Regions from separate parts of the Micromonospora sp. NBC_01655 genome, predicted to be linked through region 3. Evidence: riboswitches for the same ligand, from Rfam matches in the RefSeq annotation. Region 3 holds a riboswitch; each other region holds the start of a gene.

The links. A riboswitch is a leader RNA that binds a small molecule or an ion and turns the genes downstream of it on or off. The one in region 3 is predicted to bind cobalamin.
Region 1: it holds a riboswitch for cobalamin, as region 3 does, so the genes downstream of both, OOK41_RS15420 (ribonucleoside-diphosphate reductase subunit alpha) here and OOK41_RS19700 (acyl-CoA thioesterase) in region 3, are expected to answer to the same signal.
Region 2: it holds a riboswitch for cobalamin, as region 3 does, so the genes downstream of both, OOK41_RS17240 (hypothetical protein) here and OOK41_RS19700 (acyl-CoA thioesterase) in region 3, are expected to answer to the same signal.

The regions. Positions count from the first base shown of each region.
Region 1 is NZ_JAPEQF010000001.1:3,292,882-3,296,148, reverse strand. Features, by position in the region: gene OOK41_RS15425 (BTAD domain-containing putative transcriptional regulator) at 1-833, shown strand, start outside; cobalamin riboswitch at 918-1,135, shown strand; gene OOK41_RS15420 (ribonucleoside-diphosphate reductase subunit alpha) at 1,272-3,267, shown strand, end outside.
Region 2 is NZ_JAPEQF010000001.1:3,733,472-3,736,738, reverse strand. Features, by position in the region: gene cobN (cobaltochelatase subunit CobN) at 1-825, opposite strand, end outside; gene OOK41_RS17240 (hypothetical protein) at 976-1,272, opposite strand; cobalamin riboswitch at 1,319-1,448, opposite strand; gene OOK41_RS17235 (hypothetical protein) at 2,002-2,337, opposite strand; gene OOK41_RS17230 (MFS transporter) at 2,559-3,267, opposite strand, start outside.
Region 3 is NZ_JAPEQF010000001.1:4,285,468-4,288,734, forward strand. Features, by position in the region: gene OOK41_RS19695 (hypothetical protein) at 1-497, opposite strand, end outside; cobalamin riboswitch at 872-1,086, shown strand; gene OOK41_RS19700 (acyl-CoA thioesterase) at 1,226-1,723, shown strand; gene OOK41_RS19705 (superoxide dismutase) at 1,872-2,141, opposite strand; gene OOK41_RS19710 (superoxide dismutase) at 2,147-2,761, opposite strand; gene OOK41_RS19715 (dihydroorotase) at 2,947-3,267, opposite strand, start outside.

The sequences.
Region 1 (3,267 bases), 990 kb from region 3:
CCGCAGCCGAGAGGCTGGGCGACCGGGTGGCGCAGGCGGGGCTGCTGCACGACCTGGCCGTGGCCTACTTCCACCTGCACCGCACCGACGAGGCGACGCGCCTGCTACGACGCAGCCTGGAGATCAGCCACGCCGCCGGCAACGACGAAGGCCAGGCCCGAGCGCTCAACCAGCTCGGTGTCCTGCACGGGATGGCCGGCGAGTACGACCGGTCGGCCGAGTGCTTCAAGAGCAGCCTGGTGCTGCGTCAACGGCTCGGCGACAGCCGCTCCTGCGCCGCGACGAAGGGCAACATCGGCATGGCGTACCGGCTCGCCGGCCGCTACGAGGAGTCGATCCGCTACTGCCGGGCGGCGGCACGCCTCGCCCGGCGCAGCGCCGCCCCCGAGATCGAGGCCAACGCGCTGGGCAACCTCGGCGAGGTGCAGTGCCTGCTCGGCCGCTACCGCTCCGCGCTGCGCTATCTGCGGCGCGGCCTGGCCGTCGCCGGCGTGCCGGTCAACGAACGCAACCGGGGCAGCATGATGGGCACCCTGGCCGACGCGTGCCTCGGCGACGGGCAGATCGGCCCGGCGATCAGCTACGCCAAGCTCGCCGTGGAGGCGATGCGCCGCGCCGACTTCCGACACGGGGAAGCGGTGGCGCTGCGCCGGCTCGGCCTGATGCTGTGTCAGCACGGTGACGTCGGACGCGGCGCCGAGCAGCTCCGACTGGCGCTGGCCATCTTCACCGAGGTGGGTGGCGTCGAGGCCGACGAGGTGCGTGCGCAGTTGCGATCCCGGGTGGGCCTCCGGCGGCGGGGGCGGGACTCTCGTCGCCGGCACGGAGGATAGCGCCTGGAGTGCGGAGCGTGACATGAGGTGTGCGACACGCCCGACACACCATCTAGTGTTGTTCATTTGCCACGACGCCCATATATGGTGTTGCTCGTAGCTGGTTCGACCACTGGTCCACCATGGTCGAGGCAAGAGGGAACCCGGTGTGAGTCCGGGGCTGCCCCGCAGCGGTGAGTGGGAACGACCGCCGTCACGAAGCACTGGACCCGAGAGGGGCTGGGAAGCGACGGCCAGTAGGAGACCGGGATGTCCGGTCGTGCCCGCGAGTCCGAAGACCTGCCAGCGCACCGCACACCGTCCGGTGTGCGGTGGTCGGAGGCCGCGCGGGACGGCCGACGCCGTTAGCCGGTCCCCACGGCGTCACCACCGTGCGGGGGGACCGGTGGCGTCTCCTGCGCGCCCGCCGATCTCGCGGAGAGGGCGTGAGGAGGGGACATGACGGCTGTGCAGCAGATCGCCGCGTCCGATCAGGAGGTGCCGGAGCAGCGCCGGCACGCGATGCGGGTCCGTAAGCGCAACGGTGACACCGAGCCGGTCGATGTCAACAAGATCGTGAGGGCGGTCGAGCGGTGGGTGGCCGACCTCGACGAGGTGGACCCGCTACGGGTCGCGACCAGGACGATCAGCGGCCTGTACGACGGTGCCACCACCGCCGAACTGGACAAGCTGTCCATCCAGACCGCCGCCGAGCTGATCGGTGAGGAGCCGCAGTATTCGAGGCTCGCGGCGCGGCTGCTGGCCGCGTACGTGGACAAGGAGGTCCGGGGGCAGGGCATCGCCAGCTTCAGCCAGTCGATTCGACACGCCTGGGACCAGGGACTGATCGGCGACGACACCGCAGCGTTCGTGGCCCGCAACGCCCGCAAGCTCGACGACGCCGTCGATCCCAACGGGGATCTGCGGTTCGAGTACTTCGGCCTACGGACCGTCGCGGACCGTTACCTGCTGCGGCATCCGGAGTCGCGGCTGGTGGTGGAGACGCCGCAGTACTGGCTGCTGCGGGTCGCCTGCGGCCTGTCCGAGACCCCCGGCGAGGCGATCGGCTTCTACCGGCTCATGTCCTCGCTGGCCTACCTGCCCAGCTCGCCGACGCTGTTCAACTCCGGCACCCGGCACACCCAGATGTCGTCGTGCTTCCTGGTGGACTCGCCGCGCGACGAGCTGGACTCGATCTACGAGCGCTATCACCAGGTGGCTCGGCTGTCGAAGTTCTCCGGAGGCATCGGCATCTCCTGGTCCCGGGTACGCGGGCGGGGTGCCCTGATCCGCGGCACCAACGGCCGGTCGAACGGGATCGTGCCGTTCCTCAAGACCCTCGACGCGGGGGTCGCAGCAGTCAACCAGGGTGGTCGACGCAAGGGCGCGGCCTGCGTCTACCTGGAGCCGTGGCACCCGGACATCGAGGAGTTCCTCGAACTGCGCGACAACACCGGCGAGGAGTCGCGCCGCACCCACAACCTCAATCTCGCCAACTGGATCCCGGACGAGTTCATGCGCCGGGTCGAGGCGGACGCCGACTGGTCGCTCATCGACCCGTCGGACGCGCCGGAGCTGCCGGACCTGTTCGGCGAGGAATTCGAGGCCGCCTACCGGGTCGCGGAGAAGAAGGCGGTCAAGACCGTCAAGGCCCGCGACCTGTACGGGCGGATGATGCGCACCCTGGCCCAGACCGGCAACGGCTGGATGACGTTCAAGGACCCGTCGAACCGGCTGTCGAACCAGACCGGCGCTCCCGGCAACACCATCCACCTGTCGAACCTGTGCACCGAGATCCTTGAGGTCAACTCCGACGACGAGACCGCGGTCTGCAACCTGGGCTCGATCAACCTCGGCGCGCACGTGGGCGCGGACGGCGTCGACTGGGACAGGCTCCGCGAGACGGTGCGTACCGCGGTCGTGTTCCTGGACCGGGTCATCGACATCAACTACTACCCCAGCGGGCAGGCCGCCGCCTCGAACCCCCGCTGGCGGCCGGTCGGGCTTGGGCTGATGGGCCTGCAGGACGCCTTCTTCGCGCTGCGGCTCCCGTTCGGCTCCGCCGAGGCTACGGAGCTGTCCACCCGCGTACAGGAGGAGATCTTCCTGACCGCGCTGGAGACCTCCACCGGGCTGGCCGAGCGATTCGGCACGCATCCCGCGTACGCCGAGACCCGCGCGGCCCGCGGGGAGCTGCACCCCGACCTGTGGGGTGTCGAACCCACCCAGACCGACCGGTGGGCCACCGTGCGGGACCGGATCGCCGCACACGGTCTGCGGAACTCGTTGCTGGTGGCGATCGCGCCAACCGCGACGATCGCGTCGATCGCGGGCTGCTACGAGTGCATCGAGCCGCAGGTCTCCAACCTGTTCAAGCGCGAGACCATGTCCGGCGAGTTCCTGCAGATCAACACCTACCTGGTACGCGAACTCAAGGCCCGCGGCCTCTGGACCG
Region 2 (3,267 bases), 550 kb from region 3:
CACCTGCATCGCGGCGTCCAGCGGGGACAATCCGGCGTCGCTGCCGGCCCACTGGTCACGGGTGCTGGTCAGGCAGAGCGCCTGCACGACGGGCACGTCCAGGGCGGCGAGCGCGCCGACGTCCCAGGCGTCCTCGTCGCCCCCGCCGGAGGCGTCGGCGGCGACCGTGCCGCCGGCGGCGAGCACGGTGACGACCAGGGCGTCGCAGCGGGCGAACAGGTCCAGGGGCCCGGTGCCGGCGGCCAGCCCGCGCAGCGAGCCGCAGAAGATCGGCAACGGGGTCCCGCCGGCCGCGTCGACGGCGTGGGCGAGGGCGTCGACGAAGGCGGTGTTCCCGGCCAGGGCGTGCGCCCGGTAGAACACGATGCCGACGACCGGCCGGCCGGGCGTCGGGGGGCGGTCGCCGTGGATCCCGTACGCCGGGGTGGGGGCGGGCGGGGCGAAACCCTCGCCGGTGAGCAGCACCGTGTCGGAGAGGAACCGGGCCAGCTCGGCGAGGTTCTCCGGCCCGCCCTCGACCAGGTAGGACAGCGCCTGGGTGGCCGCGCCGGAGGCCACCGTGGAGGCCGCCATCAGCTCCGCGTCGGGCACCGCCTCGCCACCGAGGGCCACCGCCGGCACGCCGGAGGCGAGCACCGCGGCGAGGCCGTCCGGCCACGCCTGCCGGCCGCCGAGCAGCCGTACGACGGCCAGGTCGACGCCGTCGAGCAGCGCCGGCACCGCGTCGGCGGCGACCCGCGCGGGGTTGGCCAGCCGGTAGTCGGCGCCGCTGGCCCGGGCGGCGAGCAGGTCGGTGTCGGCGGTGGACAGCAGCAGGATGCGCACGAGATGCTCCGGACAGTGACGCCCGGGGTGGCGGTTCGGCCGTTCCGGGCAGCGGGTGGGCGCGGGCTCAGCGGGCACGGCGGGCCGGGAGCCGGTTCATCGGCGACGGCCGGTGAGCCGGGGGCGCGGCAGGGTACGCGCTGCGGGAGATCAGCGGTGCGCGGCGCCGGGATCCCCGGCGGACGGCGCGGCGGGCAGCACGCGGACGCCCGGCGGCGCGGCGCGGCGACGCCCGACGGTCGGCCCGGCGGTGAGCGCCCGGGCGCCGGGCCGAGCCGGCGGGGCGGCCAGGTGGGCGGCGGCCAGCCGGGCGACGCGGCGGCCGGCCGCTCCGGCGGCGGGTGGTCGGCCGGCGCCCGGCGCGGCGGCGCGGCGGCCGGCGGGCGCGGTGCCCCGCGCCGACCTATGGCGACGATGGTCGTCGATGTGCGAGACGCGACGCGTCATCGGGTCCTCCTCGGGTGTCCACGCCCTGGGGTCGTCCCGACGGCCGAAGTATCCTGGCTTCCGGATCGACGCTCACCCCCGGCCTTCCAACCGCAGACACACGGCCGTGGCGCTCGAGGGGGGATCGCTCCCCGGTGACAGTGGCGGGACCGCGCCGGAATCGCACCGGCTTCCTTCACTGCCGTCAGGCCGCGAATGCTGCCACACCGGCCCACTGCCGGTCAACGCCGCCCCTCCCGTCACCGGACACCCCCGACGCATTGACATATGTCAATTCTTATTCCCCTCGGCGGAATGCCTTTGAGTGGCGTCGGTCCATGGCTGTCGTCGGTTCTGCGGCGCGTTCACCGCCCTGCCCCCCGACCGGTCCGCCCGGCCCGCGCCGGGTGCCGGGCGGGCCGGGCCGCCGGTCGCCGACGGGCCGCCGGACAGGGGCGCTGACCTGCTGTTTCCACCCGGACTCGGCAGGCGTCGGGCGACGCGGGCGACACCGCCGGCGGCCGGCCGCGACGGTGGCAAGGCACCGTCCGGCGTCGATCGGCGCGCAATGCCGGGACCCACCCGATCGGCGTGGGCCGGCCCGCCGGTCCGGCGCGGCTCCGCACCGGCGAGGCGGGCCCGGCACCCCCCGGGACGACGCCGACGAGCCCGGCGGTGTGATCGCCGACGCGCGGCGGGGGTTCCGGGTCCCGACGGGGCGGGTGCCTGCCCGCCGGGCCGGGTCCGGGTTCAGCGCGCCCGACGCTCCGGGTGCGCCCGGTTCCAGGCCCGCATCCGCTCCGGGTACCCGGTGCGCGCGGCCTCGTACAGCGGCACCGCGTGCCGCCGGGCGATCTTCGCCGCCGCCCGGGGCGAACCGGTCCGCCGCCGGATCCACTCCCCGTCGTGGGCGATCGCCATCACGGTGGTGTCGGTCGCGGTGGTCTCCGGCTCGAGGTAGAACTCCACCCCCCGGCGGCTGGCCACGAACGCCTCCAGGGCGGCGAGGTCGTCCGGGGTCGCCTCCCGGTCGAGTTTCGTCGGGGTCCCGTCGACGGCGCGCTGTCGCCGGCTGAACCAGCCCATGCCCGGCTCCTCTCCTCGGCGTCCCCCCAGTGGAGCACCCCCGCCTGGCAACCTGCTGGGCGCGGGGTGGGAGGAACCTGACCACGGGGCCGGTGGGCCACCCCGCGCCCGGTGACGGCGTGGCGGGCGACGACCGCGGCCCGGCGGCGGGAGCGGCGGTACGACGGCCGCCCGGCGCCCTCCGGCACCGGGCCGCACCCCACGGGGCGAGCCGGGGCGGATCAGCCGGTGGGCCGCGAGCCGGCCAGCGGCCGGGTCACCGGGACCAGGGCGAGCGCGGGCAGCAGCAGGAGCGGCACCACGATCAGGGCGCGCAGCGTGCCCACCTGGTCGCCGAGCAGGCCGAGCAGCGGCGGACCGCCGAGGAACGCGGAGTAGCCGATCACCCCGACGACGCTGACCCGGGCCGGCGCCCGGTCCTCGTCGTCCGCGGCGGCGCTCAGCCCCACCGGGAAGCCGAGCGACGCGCCGAGACCCCACAGCGCGACCCCGACGATCGCGACCGGCCCGGAGCCCGCCAGCACCGCGAGGGTGGCGCCGACCCCCGCGCACAGGATCGTGCCGAGCAGCACCGGCACCCGGCCCCAGCGGTCGAGCGCCACCGTTCCGGCGGTGCGGCCGATGGTCATGCCGACCACGAAGACGCCGAAGACGGCGGCCCCGGCGGCCTCGCTCAGCCCGTACCCGTCGACGAACGCCACCGCCAGCCAGTCGTTGGCGCTGCCCTCGGTGAACGCCATCACCAGCACCAGCAGGCCGATGAGCAGGGTGCGCGGCTCCCGCCAGGCGGCGAGCAGCGAGCCGCGGCGCGCGGCGGCGTCGTCGCGGGCGGACGCCGGGTCGGCGTCACGGGCGGCCAGGAAGGAACGGGCCCCGAGCAGGGTGCCGGCGAGCACGACCGCCGCCAGCACCGTCAGGTGCGCGGCGATC
Region 3 (3,267 bases):
CAGGTGGAATAGGCGTAGTTCGCGACCTCGAACGGACGATGCGCAGTCCCGGTCACCAGATCACCCGCGACCCGCAACGATCCGACGCGGAACAAAGCCGCCGGTCGAACCGGATCCTTCTCGACGGCTGTGTAGGACATCCCATTCGCCTCGGTGAAACGCCTCAGCCGGTACCAGCCGACCTCCGAGGCCCGACGACCCCGGACGACACCCCGGATCCGCATCACGGCGAGCGGAACCACCATGAGACCCGCGATCACCACCGTCGTGGCATCGGCGCCGGGCGCACCGAACATAAGCTGCACCATCAGCACGCACAGGGCGGCCAACGCCCCCGCACCGACCACAAGTACGGCGCTCTGGAACACGATCCAACCTCCGGCCGCGGCCTCGCCGGAACGTCCGCCCTCGTGACGTACCAGTTCGCGGCCCTCCGCACGGGCGAGCGCAGGATCGACGGGGGCGCGAAGCGCGACGTCATCGAAGCGCGACGTCATCAGACCACCTCCGCCACGGGTCCACGGCAAGATCCGTCGAGCTGCGTCAGCGTTCCGGCTGCCGTGACCCTCCTTCGATCAACGGCATCTGCACGGTGACCTGCCGCCCCGCCTGCACGGGTGTTCGCGAACAAACCCGCCCTGGACCCCATCCCGGGCCCTCCCATCAACGTCAACGGAGGATCCTCAACGACGAGGACACCGCTCAGGCAGGGCCACTCTAGACCGTCACGACCACCCCAACACCCAAGAGGTGGGGCCAGTTACGACCCAGCCGGCAGCGGCACCGACGGGCGAGAAGTGCAGGAGATGGGGCGAGGGAGCTACCTCACAGCCGGCCCCGCCGCCGCCCGAGACGTGACCGGCGGCGGGATACGCTGCGGGACGGCGCTGGTTCGCCCGGCCGGACTCGGCCGAGCGTCGTAAGAGGGAACCCGGTGGAAGTCCGGGACTGCCCCGCAGCGGTGAGTGGGAACGACCGCCGTCATCAGCACTGGGCCACCGGCCCGGGAAGCGACGGCCAGTAGGAGACCGGTGACCCCGGTCGTGCCCACGAGTCCGAAGACCTGCCCGTGCCGCGTACACAACCCGTGTGCGCTGCCGTCGGCCTCGCGGGAGGGCTGGGCGGGTGACCCGCCGCGCCCCGACGCGGGCGGGCCCTCGACAGCGTGTCCGTGTCTCGGCGGCGTGGGTTCGAGGGACGGACTACCGCTGTGCACGACACCACCATGACCGCCGGCCGACCGCCGTCGGCGTCGCACCTGATCCTGTCGCAGATCATGGACCAGCACCACACCAACCTGATGGGCACCGTGCACGGAGGCCGGATACTCAACCTCATCGACTCCGTCGCCGGAGTGGTTGCCGCCCGGCACTCCGACGGGCCGGCGGTCACCGCCGCCATCGACGAGACCGCCTTCCTCCGTGCGGTCCGGGTCGGCGACGTCGTTCACGTCGATGCCCGGATCACCTGGGCCGGTCGCAGCTCGATGGAGGTGGCGGTCAAGGTCACCGCCGACCGCTGGGACCGGGCGGTACCACCCACCGACGTGGCCACCGCCCACCTGGTCATGGTCGCCGTCGACGACGACGGTCAGCCGCGCACCGTGCCCCCGCTGCTACCCGAGACCGATGGCGACCGGTGCCGCTACCGCGAGGCGCAGATCCGCCGGGAGCACCGGCTTGCCCTGCGGCGGGCGCTGCTCGACGGCGTCGAGGGGGGCTAAGGCGTGGTTGGACTGTCCGTGGCCGCGCTGGCCGGCCATGTCGCCGCGATCGTCGTCCCGCCGGCACGGCGTGGTCCGCGCCGTCACCCCCGTGCATGACCGCGGGCGGGGTCCTCGTGGTCGGCGAGCGGCGACGAGGACCCCGCGGTCAGCTCCCGGCGGGTGGTGGTTGACCTGCGGTGACCGCGACGAGCAGGGACAGCTCCCGGACCAGGTCGTCCATGGACTGCCCGCTGCCGGCCCGGACCAGGCCGAGCGCAAGGTCAGCGAGCAGGTAGAAGCCAAGGGTCTTGGCCTGCTCGCCGGGGAACGCGGCGAGGAGTTCCTCGGCACCGGCGAGGTCACCGCGGTGGGTGGCCGCGATGACCCCGGCGGCGCGTTGGACCAGCTCCGCCGCGGCGGGGGTGGGTGCGCTCACCCGGGTCAGATCTTCGGGCTCGCGGCGCGGGCGGCGTCGAACCGGGCGATCACGTCTGGCCAGTTGACCAGGTTCCACAGCCGGTCCACGTAGTCCGGCCGCACGTTCTTGTACTGCAGGTAGTAGGCGTGTTCCCAGGCGTCGAAGACCAGCAGCGGGGTGGAGCCCTGACCGACGTTGCCGTGGTGGTCATACACCTGCTCCACGATCAGCCGCTGACCGAGCGGTTCCCAGGCCAGGACACCCCAGCCGGAGCCCTGCACGCCCTTCGTCGCCGCCGACAGCTGTCCGGCGAAGGCGTCGAAGGAGCCGAAGTGCTCGTCGATCGCCGCGGCGAGCTCGCCGTCGGGTCGGTCGCCGCCGTCCGGAGACAGGTTGTTCCAGAAGATCGAGTGCAGGACGTGTCCGGACAGGTTGAACGCGAACGTCTTCTCCAGGCCGACGAGCGTGCCGAAGTCGCCCTTGGCGCGGGCCTCGGCGAGCTGCTCGAGGCCGTCGTTGGCGCCCTTGACGTACGCGGCGTGGTGCTTGTCGTGGTGCAGCTCCAGGATCTGTCCGGACATGGCCGGCTCCAGGGCGCCGTAGTCGTAGGGCATGTCGGGCAGGGTGTAGACCGCCATCAGGTGTCCTCCGATGATGTTGCCGCCATTTGGCTGTTGCCAGTATCTTGCAACAAGAGCGGTCGTGTCATGGGGAGCGGGCATTGATCACATCGGAAAGCCGATCGGGTGACCGCGGCGATGGCACGGCCACGCGGCTCAGTTCGTCCACCGATCCGCCAACGCAACAGCGCCGGTTGACGTGGTCAAGGACGGAAATCCACACAGTCCTTGCTGAGCACTACATCGCCGGTGGACCAGGCGAGCCTGCCGTCGATCATGGTGGCGACCACCCGGCATCCGAATCGGTGACCGGAGAAGGGCGTGTTGCGCGCGGGACTGGCCAGTCGGGCGGGATCGACCGTCCAGTCGGCTCCGGCGTCAACGAGACACAGGCTGGCCGGCATCCCTGGTTGGAGCGGGTCGGAGCCGACGCCGGTCCCCCCGATGGCCGCCGGCCGGATGGCCATCGCCTCGGCCAGCCCGCGCCAGGACATGAGTCCCGTACGCACCATGGTCTCCGCGAC